4 regions of the Bacillus sp. FSL R7-0646 genome follow, and region 1 is predicted to be linked to each of the others. Evidence: predicted binding sites of a transcription regulator. Region 1 holds the regulator's gene; each other region holds the start of a gene.
The links. The regulator Rex, encoded in region 1, represses fermentation and respiration genes when NADH is low (regulators of the CRP and FNR family bind a similar motif). The targets are predictions, from matches to a motif close to TTGTGAAATATTTCACAA.

Region 1 (3,142 bases):
TTCTTTTTCCATTTTTTTAAGAAAATCAAATACCGACAGCAATTCCTCTTTAAGCGTCAGCTTGGAATCGAGGCCGGAATGCTGGTCAAGGTAGCCCATCGTCAAATCTTTAGGTTTGATGATGTCCCCCTTTTCGTATGAGAGCTTTCCTGCGATAATCTTTAGAAGAGTCGATTTTCCGGCGCCGTTGCGTCCGACGACCGCAATCCGGTCCCGAGACCTGACTTCGAGTTTTATATTCGTTAAAATCGTATCGGCTCCAAACGATTTTGAAAGCTGATTTACTTGTAAAATCATCATGATCTTTCACCTCTTGTCTGCTATTTTAAGTGTAGCCTATCACCGCGCAGTCAGCAAACAATTAAGTGAAGTCTGGAAGATTTTAGCCAAAGAAAAAGACAGATTGAAAAAAATAGTGTATGATCATTATAAGGAGAGTTAAGAACATGAATGAGTTTACACATTTTAATGAACAAGGCAGAGCCAAGATGGTTGATATAAGCGAAAAGGAAGCTTCAGTGCGCACAGCTGCGGCTGTTTCAAGCGTGTCCATGAATCGAGAAGTACATGAAAAAATCAAAAACCGCGAAATCGGAAAAGGCGATGTTTTGGCGGTGGCGCAAGTGGCCGGAATCATGGCTGCAAAACAGACATCCGCCATCATCCCGATGTGTCATCCGATCGCTCTGAAAGGAGTCGACATCGCCTTTTGCTGGGAGAAGAAAGAGCAGAAGAGCATCCTGCATATACAATCTAACGTCAAGACCAAAGGGAGCACAGGTGTGGAAATGGAAGCGTTAACGTCGGCCTCCGTATGTGCGCTGACCGTTTATGACATGTGCAAAGCGGCGGATAAGGGAATGGTGATAGGACCGACCTTTCTTCTCGAAAAGACAGGCGGGAAAAACGGTGACTATAAAAGGGAAAAAGCTGATGTAGACATGGAGGATTAGTTTATGAACATGGATCATTCAAAAATTCCGCAAGCGACAGCGAAACGGCTGCCATTATATTATCGTTTTTTAAAAAACCTTCATGCATCCGGGAAACAGCGTGTATCTTCCGCTGAGCTGAGCGATGCCGTCAAAGTCGATTCCGCGACCATCCGAAGGGATTTCTCGTACTTCGGCGCGCTCGGGAAAAAAGGATACGGCTACAATGTCAATTATTTGCTGTCCTTTTTCAGAAAGACGCTTGATCAGGATGAAACGACGAACGTAACGCTTATTGGCGTGGGGAATTTGGGGACAGCCTTTCTCCATTACAATTTTATCAAAAACAATAATACAAAAATCGCCATGGCGTTTGACATCAATGAAGAAAAAATCGGAACCGAGGTCGGCGGCGTTCCCGTCTATGACCTGAATAAGCTTGAAGAGCATATGACGGATGATGATATCCCGGTCGCCATTTTGACGGTTCCAGCTCAAGCCGCACAGTCGATTACAGACAGGCTGGTGGCGCTTGGCATTAAAGGCATTCTTAATTTCACGCCGGCTCGCTTGAATGTGCCGGAACACATTCGCATTCATCATATAGATTTGGCAGTGGAACTTCAGTCGCTGGTGTATTTTCTGAAACATTATTCAATGCAGGAAAAGTAAAACGGAAAACGAAAAATAAATAAAGGAAAGGGGGCAGGCTTTATGCCAACAATCGGTCCTGGAAGCTTTATTTTAATTGTCGTGGTGGCGCTTTTGATATTCGGCCCGAAAAAACTTCCCGAGCTGGGAAGAGCGGCGGGAAACACGCTGCGGGAGTTTAAAAATGCGACAAAAGGTTTGGCTGACGACGATTCCGATAATAAAAAGAAAGAAGATCAGTAGGATAGGATGACATTTATGAAGGGAAAAGAAATGTCGCTGTTAGAACATATCACAGAACTGCGCAGACGGCTTGTGATCACTTTTTTCTTTTTTGTTTTGTTTGTTGCGGCAGGCTTTTTTTTGGCGAAGCCGCTCATAATCTACCTGCAGCAGACGGATGAAGCGAAGCTGCTGACTCTCAATGCGTTCAAGCTGACCGATCCTTTATTTGTGTACGTGCAGTTCGCGTTCATCATCGGCGCTGTCTTGACTTCGCCGCTTGTTCTATACCAGCTGTGGGCTTTCATCAGCCCGGGGCTGTATGAAAAAGAACGAAAAGTGACGCTCAGCTATATTCCAATATCGATCATTCTTTTTTTAGGCGGCATTGCCTTTTCTTACTTTATTTTATTTCCGTTTGTCGTGGACTTTATGACGAGAGTCTCAGATGATCTGAATGTCAACCAGGTCATCGGAATACACGAATATTTTCAGTTTCTGCTTCAGTTGACGCTTCCTTTTGGATTGTTGTTTCAGATGCCTGTGGTCATCATGTTTATCACAAGGCTCGGTCTCGTGACGCCGATGTTTTTGGCGAAAATCCGAAAATATGCATATTTTGTGTTGTTCGTCATTGCGGCGCTCATTACACCGCCTGAGTTATTGTCGCATTTAATGGTCTCCGTGCCATTGCTCATTCTTTATGAAATCAGTATCGTGATTTCAAGAATATCCTACAGGCAGGCGCAAAAAACAATGATTCAAGAGGAAAATCAATCGTTTTTGAACGACCATACAAAATAAGAGCCATTCTTTTTTCAGAATGGCTCTTTTCTTTCAAATAAAAGGCTATTGATCTTTTCGCTTCATCCTGCCGGCCAGGGCGAACATTTTAAAGGAGATGCTGATATTATAGGCTGCGAAAAGCATCAGCAGGATCGTATAAAAAGACCACATGCTTCCGGGCGAGGTTGCCGCGAGATACGTAAACAGCACACCCGTTAATAAATAAATCACTCCCCAGAATTTAGGGCTTCTCATCATAGAAATCCTCCAATAATCATTTGCATTTTCTCGACGTTTTTCAAATATTCTTCAATAGGCTCCCGGAATGTCTGCAGCAAGACGACGAGCGTATTCATGGCGACATGGGCGAAAATCGGGACGATAATCCGGTTGGTCCTGACATATAAAAAGGCGAATGTGAATCCCATTGCCGTATAAATGAGCAGATGGCTGAAATCCAAATGGACGACCGAGAAGAGCACCGAACTGAACAGAGCGGCAACGAAAAAATTCGTTTTCTCATAGATCGCACCGAAAATGATCTTTCTGAA
Region 2 (3,142 bases), 840 kb from region 1:
CCTACCTTACCACAGAAACCAGTTCCTGCATAAAACTTCATGTATTTGTCTGTCCCTAATCAGAATGAATACAGAAAAGGCTCCCGGCCATCTGCCGGCAGCCTTCCCCTATTTTGAAATATCAACAAATCCCTCGCCGAATACATCCCTGACATCGTGGATGATGACAAATGCTTTTTTATCTGTGCTTCTAATAATTTTCTTCAGCATGGACAGCTCTTGTTTATTAATGACAATGTATAAAATTTCTTTGGAGTCGCCCGTATAGTGCCCGCGTCCCGATAATATCGTGACGCCGCGGTCCATCAGGGTATTGACCTGCGCCGCGATCTCGTTTTTATGCTCGGAAATAATCGTGATCGCCTTTTTCGTGTTGAGCCCTTCGATAATGAAGTCCATGACCTTCGTGGCGATGTACAGCATGACAATCGTAAACATCAGCTTTTCAGCTCCAATGATAAAGTAGGAACTGAAGACGACAACTAAATCGATCATCAGCAAGGCATAGCTGATGTTCCAGTCAAAATATTTATTGGCGATTCTCGCGAGAATCGCAGACCCGGCGGTGGTTCCGCCGACACGGATGATCATGCCGATTCCGACGCCGGCAAATACCCCGGCAAAGATGGTGCTGATGATCACTTCATCGGCCGGCACCGTCCAATCTTCGGTGACGTGCAGAAAGAACGAATTGGCCGCCACCGCAATAATAGTGTAAATCGTCGTCTTTTTATCCAAAAAGCGATAGCCGATAATCAGAAGAATGCCGTTCAGTACAAAGTTTGTGATGCCCGGAGACCATTCAAAAACGTAGTATAAAATCAGCGTGATCCCCGTGACGCCGCCTTCTCCCAAGTCATTCGGGATGGCGAACAGATTCACGGCTAACGCAAAGAAAAATGCGCCTATAATGATCAATATTATGTCCATTGCTTTCTTTTTCATAAATACATCCCCTTTCTTTATCCTTAATCGATTTCCTGTAAAAAGTAAAAAAGCCTAGGAGAGAAGCTCTTTGATTAAGAGCAAAAACTCCTGGGCTTTTATCCCACCGTGTCATAACGATACTTCGCTATGTGTTTTCTCTCGGACCAGACCAGCGCGGGAGGGCACTGCGGAACCCTAGAAAACCACCTTTTCTCTGCTATCAATTTGTCATCTTCAAGCATTATAAGTGAAATTCTGGGGTCTATCAACCCCTATATCAGCCTGAAAGATTTGTTTTTTTGTAAAATAGCTTCCATCTGTCAGCGATAAAACCATTCTATAATAATAGATATACGTGTTTTGCCTGGGAGGCGCTCTTATGAACAAACAAAAACGGCAATGGCTCATCAAGCAGACCATTCTCGAACATCCGGTAGAAAATCAGGAACAGCTGGCATCCCTGCTGGAAAAACGCGGCATCACCGTTTCGCAGTCTACCATTTCCCGCGATATTAAAGAAATGTATCTTGTGAAACAGCCCGGTGAAAACGGAAAACTTGTCTACACGACAAATGCTTCTTTATCCATCAATCCTTCCAAAATATTAAAAGATAAAATCTCTGACGTTGTCCTGCATGTGCATCGAACGGACAACTTGATCATTATTAAAACAATGCCCGGCAACGCCCATGCCATCGGCGTTCTTCTTGATAAGCTCGGAAGCCCGGAAATGCTGGGCTGTATATGCGGGAACGATACATGCCTTGTGATTTCCCAGTCACCTGAGGCAGCCCAATCATTTTATGACCATTTATGCTGATCCGGCCGTCCGGATCAGCTTTTTTTGCCCTTCAAAAAAATTTTTTTCGAGAAATCCCCGTTAAAAATATACACGTTTTATACGTTCTATTCTCCGCTCCGACAGGAACTTATTTTCCATTTATCATAATTATTCATTTTTGTTTTTGCTTCATCAAAAAACATGTGAAATATATCACGTTTTTGTTGTTATCGCTTTCACATCGCGCTTCTCCTTCCTGTTTTAAGCTGTACATGTAACAAAAAGAGCTTAGGAGGCGGGATGATCATGACAACACCGATACACGTTTACTCAGAAATCGGCCCTTTAAAAACCGTTATGCTGAAGCGGCCCGGTCGGGAACTGGAAAACCTCACACCCGAATATCTGGAAAGGCTTCTCTTTGACGATATTCCCTTTTTGCCAGCGGTGCAAAAAGAGCATGACCAATTTGCAGAAACATTAAAGCAACAGGGGACTGAAGTTCTTTATTTAGAAAAGCTGACGGCCGAAGCTTTGGATGACGCATTAGTCCGCGAGCAGTTTATCGATGAGCTTTTAACGGAAAGCAAAGCGGATATCAACGGCGCATACGACAGGCTGAAAGAGTTTTTGCTTACCTTTGACGCCGATTCAATGGTTGAACAGGTGATGAGCGGCATTCGAAAAAATGAGCTTGAACGCGAAAAAAAATCGCATCTTCATGAGCTGATGGAAGACCATTATCCATTTTATCTCGATCCGATGCCGAACCTTTATTTCACAAGAGATCCGGCGGCCGCCATCGGCAGCGGACTGACCATCAACAAAATGAAGGAGCCTGCCCGCCGAAGGGAATCGCTGTTTATGCGCTACATTATCAATCACCACCCGCGTTTTAAAGGACACGAGATTCCGGTTTGGCTCGACCGTGATTTCAAATTCAATATCGAAGGCGGAGATGAGCTTGTCTTAAATGAAGAAACCGTTGCGATCGGGGTATCGGAACGGACAACGGCTCAGGCGATCGAGCGTCTTGTCCGGAACTTGTTTCAGCGGCAGAGCCGGATTCGCCGTGTACTGGCCGTCGAAATACCAAAGAGCAGAGCCTTTATGCATTTAGATACCGTCTTCACGATGGTTGACCGAGATCAATTCACGATCCATCCCGCCATCCAGGGGCCTGAAGGAGACATGCGGATCTTCGTTCTTGAAAGAGGAAAAACGGCAGACGAGATTCATACAACTGAAGAACACAATTTGCCGGAAGTGCTGAAGAGAACGCTCGGCCTTTCAGATGTCAACTTGATCTTCTGCGGCGGCGGAGACGAAATTGCTTCAGCCAGGGAGCAATGGAATGACGGCTCCAATACACTCGCGATCGCTCCGGGGGTTGTCGTCACCTATGACCGGAATTACATTTCTAACGAATGTTTG
Region 3 (3,142 bases), 1.4 Mb from region 1:
AGAGCAAATCGATCAGCTGTTAAAGACCGAACCTGATTTAAAAGGAGCGCTCGCAGGCATCAGCGTCAGGTCTGCGGAAAGCGGGAAAATGATATACGGACATATGGGCGATACACGGATGAGACCTGCGTCCAATCTGAAGCTTTTAACGGCAGCAGCTGCCTATTCCGTCCTGGGCGAGGACTATACCTTTCCCACAGAGGTAATGGCTGATGGGGCGCGAGCCGCGGGCACACTCAAAGGCAGCCTTTATATAAAAGGAAAAGGCGATCCGACGCTTTTGACAGCGGACTTTCAGCAAATGGCCAAAGCACTCCGAAAACAAGGGATCACAGTTATCCGGGGAGACTTGGTCGGCGATGATTCCTGGTACGATGAAATCCGCTATTCTCAAGACCTTTCCTGGACCGATGAAGACGCATACTATGGAGCGCAGATTTCAGCTTTAACTGTTTCGCCAAATGAAGACTATGATGCCGGAACGGTCATAATCGACGTGAACCCTGCCGGAAAAACCGGAAAAAAACCTGCTGTATTGCTCACCCCGCAAACAAACCATGTCAAAATCAAAAACGATGCCAAGACTGTTGCTGCCGACGGAAAAAAAGATATCACGATTAAAAGGAAACACGGAGGAAATACCATCCAAATCAAAGGGACGATTCCACAAGGCGCTTCAAGGGTCAGACAATGGGTTGCGGTTTGGGAGCCGTCAGAATATGCACTCGATTTATTTAAACAGGCTTTACATCAACAAGGCATTCGAATCCTGGGAAAGACTAAAATCGGCAAAGCGCCAAAAACAGCGCACCGCATCACCACACATCAATCCATGCCGCTGTCAGAGCTGATGATTCCCTTTATGAAGCTCAGCAACAACGGCCATGGCGAAACGCTGATCAAGGAAATGGGAAGGGCCGCGAGACGTGAAGGAAGCTGGGATCAAGGGCTAGAGGTGTTAAATACGGAACTGCAGAGATTTGGACTGGACACGGAAAAAATCGTTCTCAGAGACGGCTCAGGCATCTCGCATATCAATTTGATTTCTGCACATCAGATCACAAAGCTATTGTATTCCGTTCAAGACGAGAAATGGTTTCCGTCGTTTGCCCGTTCACTCCCAGTTGCAGGTGAAAGCGACAGAATGGTCGGCGGCACATTAAGAAACCGGCTGAAAGACCCGGCTCTAAAAGGAAAAGTCAGGGCGAAAACTGGCTCTCTTTCAACCGTCAGTTCCTTGTCGGGCTATGTCGATACTGCAAGCGGAAAGACATTGATTTTCTCCATTCTCCTCAATCAGCTCGTGGATGATGAGAAAGGAAAGGATATTGAAGACAAAATCGTTCAAATATTAGCTTCTTCATGACTTCTCCCATTGCAGCAGGCAATGGGTTTTCTTTAATTCATGTTTTGCTGCCGGCGGATTTAAAGGCTCTTGAGCTCTCCGAGCGGAAATGCTTCCTCGCTCAGATCAGTGAAAAAACGTCATGCAATAGCGGTCTCGTCAAAAGACTGCTATGTTTGCCACCAGCTCCCAAAGCACCATCGAATCATTCGGCAATCAGACTGTATCGATAGGCTGATGATCAATATTTCTCTGTGCAAGCCGGCCATTTTGCCGGCTTTTTTATATAACAGTTTTCGTTACCTTTGACTTTATTATAATACAGATTTAAATAATAAAAATTGCTTCAAACAACAGTCTATATTGAAAAAAACGCGATGTTCAAAGAACTTTCTCAAATTTGTTAACTATTTCACAAAATATGTGATGTTTATCACATTCAAACCTGTTATATTCAACATAAGATATAAATGCAACAACTGTTATATCATTTCAACTTGAAAAAGAGGGGGATTTAAATGGAACAATGGAAAGGTTTCACCACAAACGTTTGGCAAAAAGAAGTCAATGTCCGCGATTTTATTCTCTCGAACTTTGAGCCATATCAAGGTGACGAATCGTTTCTCGAACCTCCGACGGAAGCTACATCGGCATTATGGGATCATGTAATGGATTTGACAAAAAAAGAGCGTGAAAACGGAGGCGTCCTTGATATGGATACAGAGATCGTCTCAACGATCACCTCGCACGGTCCCGGATATTTGAACAAAGACCTGGAAAAAGTCGTCGGCGTTCAAACCGATGAGCCGTTTAAACGGTCGCTTCAGCCTTTCGGCGGCATCCGAATGGCAAAGCAGGCATGCGAATCCTATGGTTTTAAACTGAATGAAGAAGTGGAAAGGATCTTTACCGATTACCGCAAAACTCATAACCAAGGCGTGTTTGACGCATATACGGACGAAATGAAGCTCGCCCGAAAAGTCGGAATCATTACCGGACTGCCTGATGCTTACGGGCGCGGGCGCATCATCGGTGATTACCGGAGAGTGGCGCTTTACGGCGTGGATTTCTTGATCGATGAAAAGAAAAAAGATGCGGCCGGCACCTCTCGGGTGATGTCTGAAGAAAACATCCGCCTTCGTGAAGAACTGTCAGAACAAATCCGAGCATTGAACGAACTTAAAGCGCTTGCAAAAAGCTATGGGTTTGACATTTCCAAGCCTGCGGCGAATGCAAGAGAAGCATTTCAATGGCTGTATTTTGCCTATTTGGCTGCCATTAAAGAGCAAAACGGAGCAGCAATGAGCCTTGGCCGCGTGTCCACGTTCCTTGATATTTACATCGAAAGAGATTTGAAAACGGGCGTATTAACAGAGCGTGAAGCCCAAGAGCTTGTCGACCATTTCGTCATGAAGCTGCGTTTGGTCAAATTCGCGCGCACACCTGACTACAATGAACTGTTCAGCGGCGATCCGACGTGGGTGACAGAATCAATCGGCGGAATGGCGCACGACGGACGCGCCCTGGTGACGAAAAACTCGTTCCGTTTCCTGCATACGCTTGACAATTTAGGCCCGGCGCCTGAACCGAATTTAACCGTTCTTTGGTCTGTCAGACTGCCGCAAAAGTTTAAAAACTACTGTGCCAAAATGTCGATTAAAACAAGCTCGATCCAATACGAAAATGACGATATCATGCGTCCAGAATACGGTGATGACTACGGAATCGCCTGCTGTGTATCGGCAATGGCAATCGGCAAACAAATGCAGTTCTTCGGAGCACGCGCCAACTTGGCGA
Region 4 (3,142 bases), 1.4 Mb from region 1:
AATTGAAATGACACCGTTCTTCCGGAGGTCGCTCAGCATGCGGTTGATGCTTTCTCTTGCAGCAGCACAAAATTTCGCCAGATCCTGGTTCGTCAGGACAATATTGATGAGAATCCCGTCGCTTCTTGTGATGCCGTAGCTGTTTGCGAGACGGATCAAGGTGGAGTAGAGCGCGCCTTTTTTACCATTCAGCAAAAGGTCGCGGATCTTCGATTGAATCTTTCGCAAATGCGTGCTCATCCATTTCATAAACTCAAACGTCAGCGCACCGTTTTGAATGAGTTCTTTTTCAAGCTTATCTTTATTGATGACCAACACTTCGCCATCAGAGAGGATCTTTGCGCTCAGCATATATTTCGCATCTTCTGTAAAAAGCGTAAGCTCCCCGACAATATCATTTTTTTTGCACATTCTAAGCGTCAGTTCTTTGCCATCGGACGTCAATTTGCCGATCTGGACAAGTCCTGACTGAATAAGATACAGTTCCTCTGCATCCATCCCTTCTTGAAAAAGGAATGTGTCCTGCCTGATTTTTCGTCGCGTACTGATCGATTCCAGCAAGTGATGCAGATCGTCTGAGAGCAAATCTGTGTCTGATTTTCTAACAGAAATGTTCATTGAGCGTCACCCCTTTTGCAGTTCTTATTTTAACGTTAAATAAGGCAGAGTGACCTTTTAAATATAAACAATATTGTGAACATATGAATATAGTCCCGAAAAAGAGCCTGGGCATATCGGCTCAATCTCTTTTTGCAGGAAGGGCTTATAAATGGTTGGCCTTCGTTTTGGACGATGTTTTGTTCACTTCCTGAAAATACATCCAGACCACGATCACAAAGCTTGCAAGAGCCGCTTCTGACAGCGCCATGAATCCGATCGCATAATGGCCGGTTGCCTGAAAAACGCTTGACAGGATGAGAGGCGGGAAAAATCCTCCCAAGCCGCCCATCGCTGATACGATCCCATTAACGATGCCGGCCTGATTTGAAAAATAAAGCGGCACGAGCTTAAAGATGATCCCGTTTCCGAGTCCGGCGCACACGGCAACGGTTAATACCCCAAACCCGTACAGTCCGAGGCTCGGCGAAAAGGCCAATAAAATCCCTGACAAGGTGCAGCCGGCAAATACATACATCAACAGCTTCAGCGGGTTGAATTTGTCTGCCAGCCAGCCGCCGACAGGCCTCAGAAAAGTGGCGACAGCGATAAATCCGGCGGTTCTCAGCCCTGAATCGACGGGATCAAGCCCGAAGTGATTAACAAGAAAGTTCGGAAGATAAATCGTAAACGCGACGAAAGATCCGAATGTAATGAAGTAAAACAAGCTTAAAAACCATAATGTCTGATTTCGGTAGACTGCCTTCATTTGCTCTGTTACAGATACCGTAACTTTTGTTTCTTTTCGATCTCCAAGGATAAAGTTCAATAAAGCGAATACGGCGACTAACACGATGTACATCCGCACCGTATTTTCCCACCCGGCGGTTTTTGCGACAACAGGAGCGGCAAACGTAGTAATCGCTGTACCGACGTTCCCAGCGCCGTAGATCCCATTGACAAACCCGTGCTTTTCTTTAGGGTAGTATTTCGGCAGTGATGTGACCCCGATGGAAAAGACCGCTCCGCCGATGCCGAGGAAGAAGCCGCCAAGGATCAAGTCGAACAGCGAATCGGCTGTGCTGATCCAAAAAACCGGGAACAGAAGCAGCAAAAAGCTGATCATGAATGTAATTCTTGCTCCAAATCTGTTCGTGTAGTAGCCCAGCGGAATCCTGAGAAGCGACCCGAGTATGACCGGAATGGCCGTAACAAGGGAGACCTCGCTGTCTGTCAGGGCGATGTCCTGCTTAATGTGGGGCATTAAAGAGGAAATCAATACCCAAACCATAAATCCTGCGACTAAACTAAATGACTGCAGCGGTAATTGTATTTTTTGACGATTTGCCATTGCGGTTTTGCTCCTTTCAAAGGGAAAAATGAATAAATCAATCAGCATGTTTATCTTACAAAAAGTCTTTTTAAAACATTGTGAATTACGTCACACGGTCATTCGCTTGTTTCGTGTTTAATATCGGTAAGTGACGGAGAGTAAACGGATGTAAAAAAATAAATTGTTCATTTGCGGACTTTATCGTTTATCATGGAAATAAAAAAAGGAGTGCCGCTTTTATGTTTATAAAGCTTACCCAAGAAGAAAAACAAGCGATCATCGATGAAATCAAACGCTTTTATGTTGAAGAAAGAGGAGAAGAGGTCGGAGACATTGCGGCGATTCAAATGTTCGAATTCGTAAAGGAAAAGCTCGGACCTTACTTTTACAATCAGGCCTTGAAGGACAGCCGCAGAGTGGTGGAAGAGAAGGCAGCGGCGATTGAAGAAGAGCTCTTTGCACTGGAGCGCCGTCTGTGACAAACCGCTCTCCTTTAGCAAAACCGAAGGGATTGAAAGACCAATGGAGTTTCTGAAGCAATTTATGATTTTCAGCGGGTTGAATGATGAAGAGTTCAAGCAAATCGAGCAGATCGCGGCCAAGCGCACCTATCAGCCGAGAATGTTTGTTTTTATGGAGGGGGAAGAGAGGGAAGCGGTATTTTTCATCAAATCCGGTCTTGTTAAAGCCTTTAAAATCGATGAAGACGGCAATGAACAAGTGATTTCGATTCTGCAAAACGGGGATATGTTTCCCCATGTCGGCTTTTTTGACCTCTCCCCATACCCGGCAACGGCAGAAGCCGTTCAAGAAACCGAATTGATCGTAATCCGCATCGCCGATTTTAATGAACTTTTGATGAAATTTCCGGAAATGACGATAAAAGTGATGCAAATCATGGGGAAAAAGATTCTCGATTTGCAAGAGCGGATCCAGGGTTTTATCTCAAAAGACGTCCAGCACCGCTTGACACATGTATTAATGAAGCTTGCTGCTGAACATGGCATTCCTCAAGAAAAAGGGGTCTACATCAGCCTGCCCATTACCAATCAGGATTTTGCGAACATGGTCGGAACGTCAAGGGAAACGATTAACCGCACATTAAATGAATTGAAAAAGAAAAATCTGCTGACAGCTGACAGGAGCGGAATTTTCATTCATGATACAGACTGGCTGAACGGCTGCAATTAAGGCATGAGTTTTAGGCTTTCC

Region 2: the regulator Rex is predicted to act here: its motif matches at 1,910-1,927, upstream of arcA (arginine deiminase).
Region 3: the regulator Rex is predicted to act here: its motif matches at 1,746-1,763, upstream of pflB (formate C-acetyltransferase).
Region 4: the regulator Rex is predicted to act here: its motif matches at 2,027-2,044, upstream of MKY62_RS10275 (nitrate/nitrite transporter).

Annotation. Positions count from the first base shown of each region.
Region 1 covers NZ_CP150217.1:621,730-624,871, forward strand. Annotated here, with positions in the region: gene MKY62_RS03110 (ABC-F family ATP-binding cassette domain-containing protein) at 1-300, opposite strand, end outside; gene moaC (cyclic pyranopterin monophosphate synthase MoaC) at 447-953, shown strand; gene MKY62_RS03120 (redox-sensing transcriptional repressor Rex) at 957-1,604, shown strand; gene MKY62_RS03125 (twin-arginine translocase TatA/TatE family subunit) at 1,647-1,826, shown strand; gene tatC (twin-arginine translocase subunit TatC) at 1,833-2,609, shown strand; gene MKY62_RS03135 (YdiK family protein) at 2,655-2,846, opposite strand; gene MKY62_RS03140 (CPBP family intramembrane glutamic endopeptidase) at 2,846-3,142, opposite strand, start outside.
Region 2 covers NZ_CP150217.1:3,983,345-3,986,486, forward strand. Annotated here, with positions in the region: gene MKY62_RS20670 (YitT family protein) at 109-945, opposite strand; guanidine-I (ykkC/yxkD leader) riboswitch at 1,031-1,137, opposite strand; gene argR (arginine repressor) at 1,307-1,747, shown strand; gene arcA (arginine deiminase) at 2,015-3,142, shown strand, end outside.
Region 3 covers NZ_CP150217.1:2,052,734-2,055,875, reverse strand. Annotated here, with positions in the region: gene dacB (D-alanyl-D-alanine carboxypeptidase/D-alanyl-D-alanine-endopeptidase) at 1-1,366, shown strand, start outside; gene pflB (formate C-acetyltransferase) at 1,864-3,142, shown strand, end outside.
Region 4 covers NZ_CP150217.1:1,995,627-1,998,768, forward strand. Annotated here, with positions in the region: gene MKY62_RS10270 (Crp/Fnr family transcriptional regulator) at 1-618, opposite strand, end outside; gene MKY62_RS10275 (nitrate/nitrite transporter) at 764-1,948, opposite strand; gene MKY62_RS10280 (DUF2164 domain-containing protein) at 2,170-2,409, shown strand; gene MKY62_RS10285 (Crp/Fnr family transcriptional regulator) at 2,453-3,121, shown strand.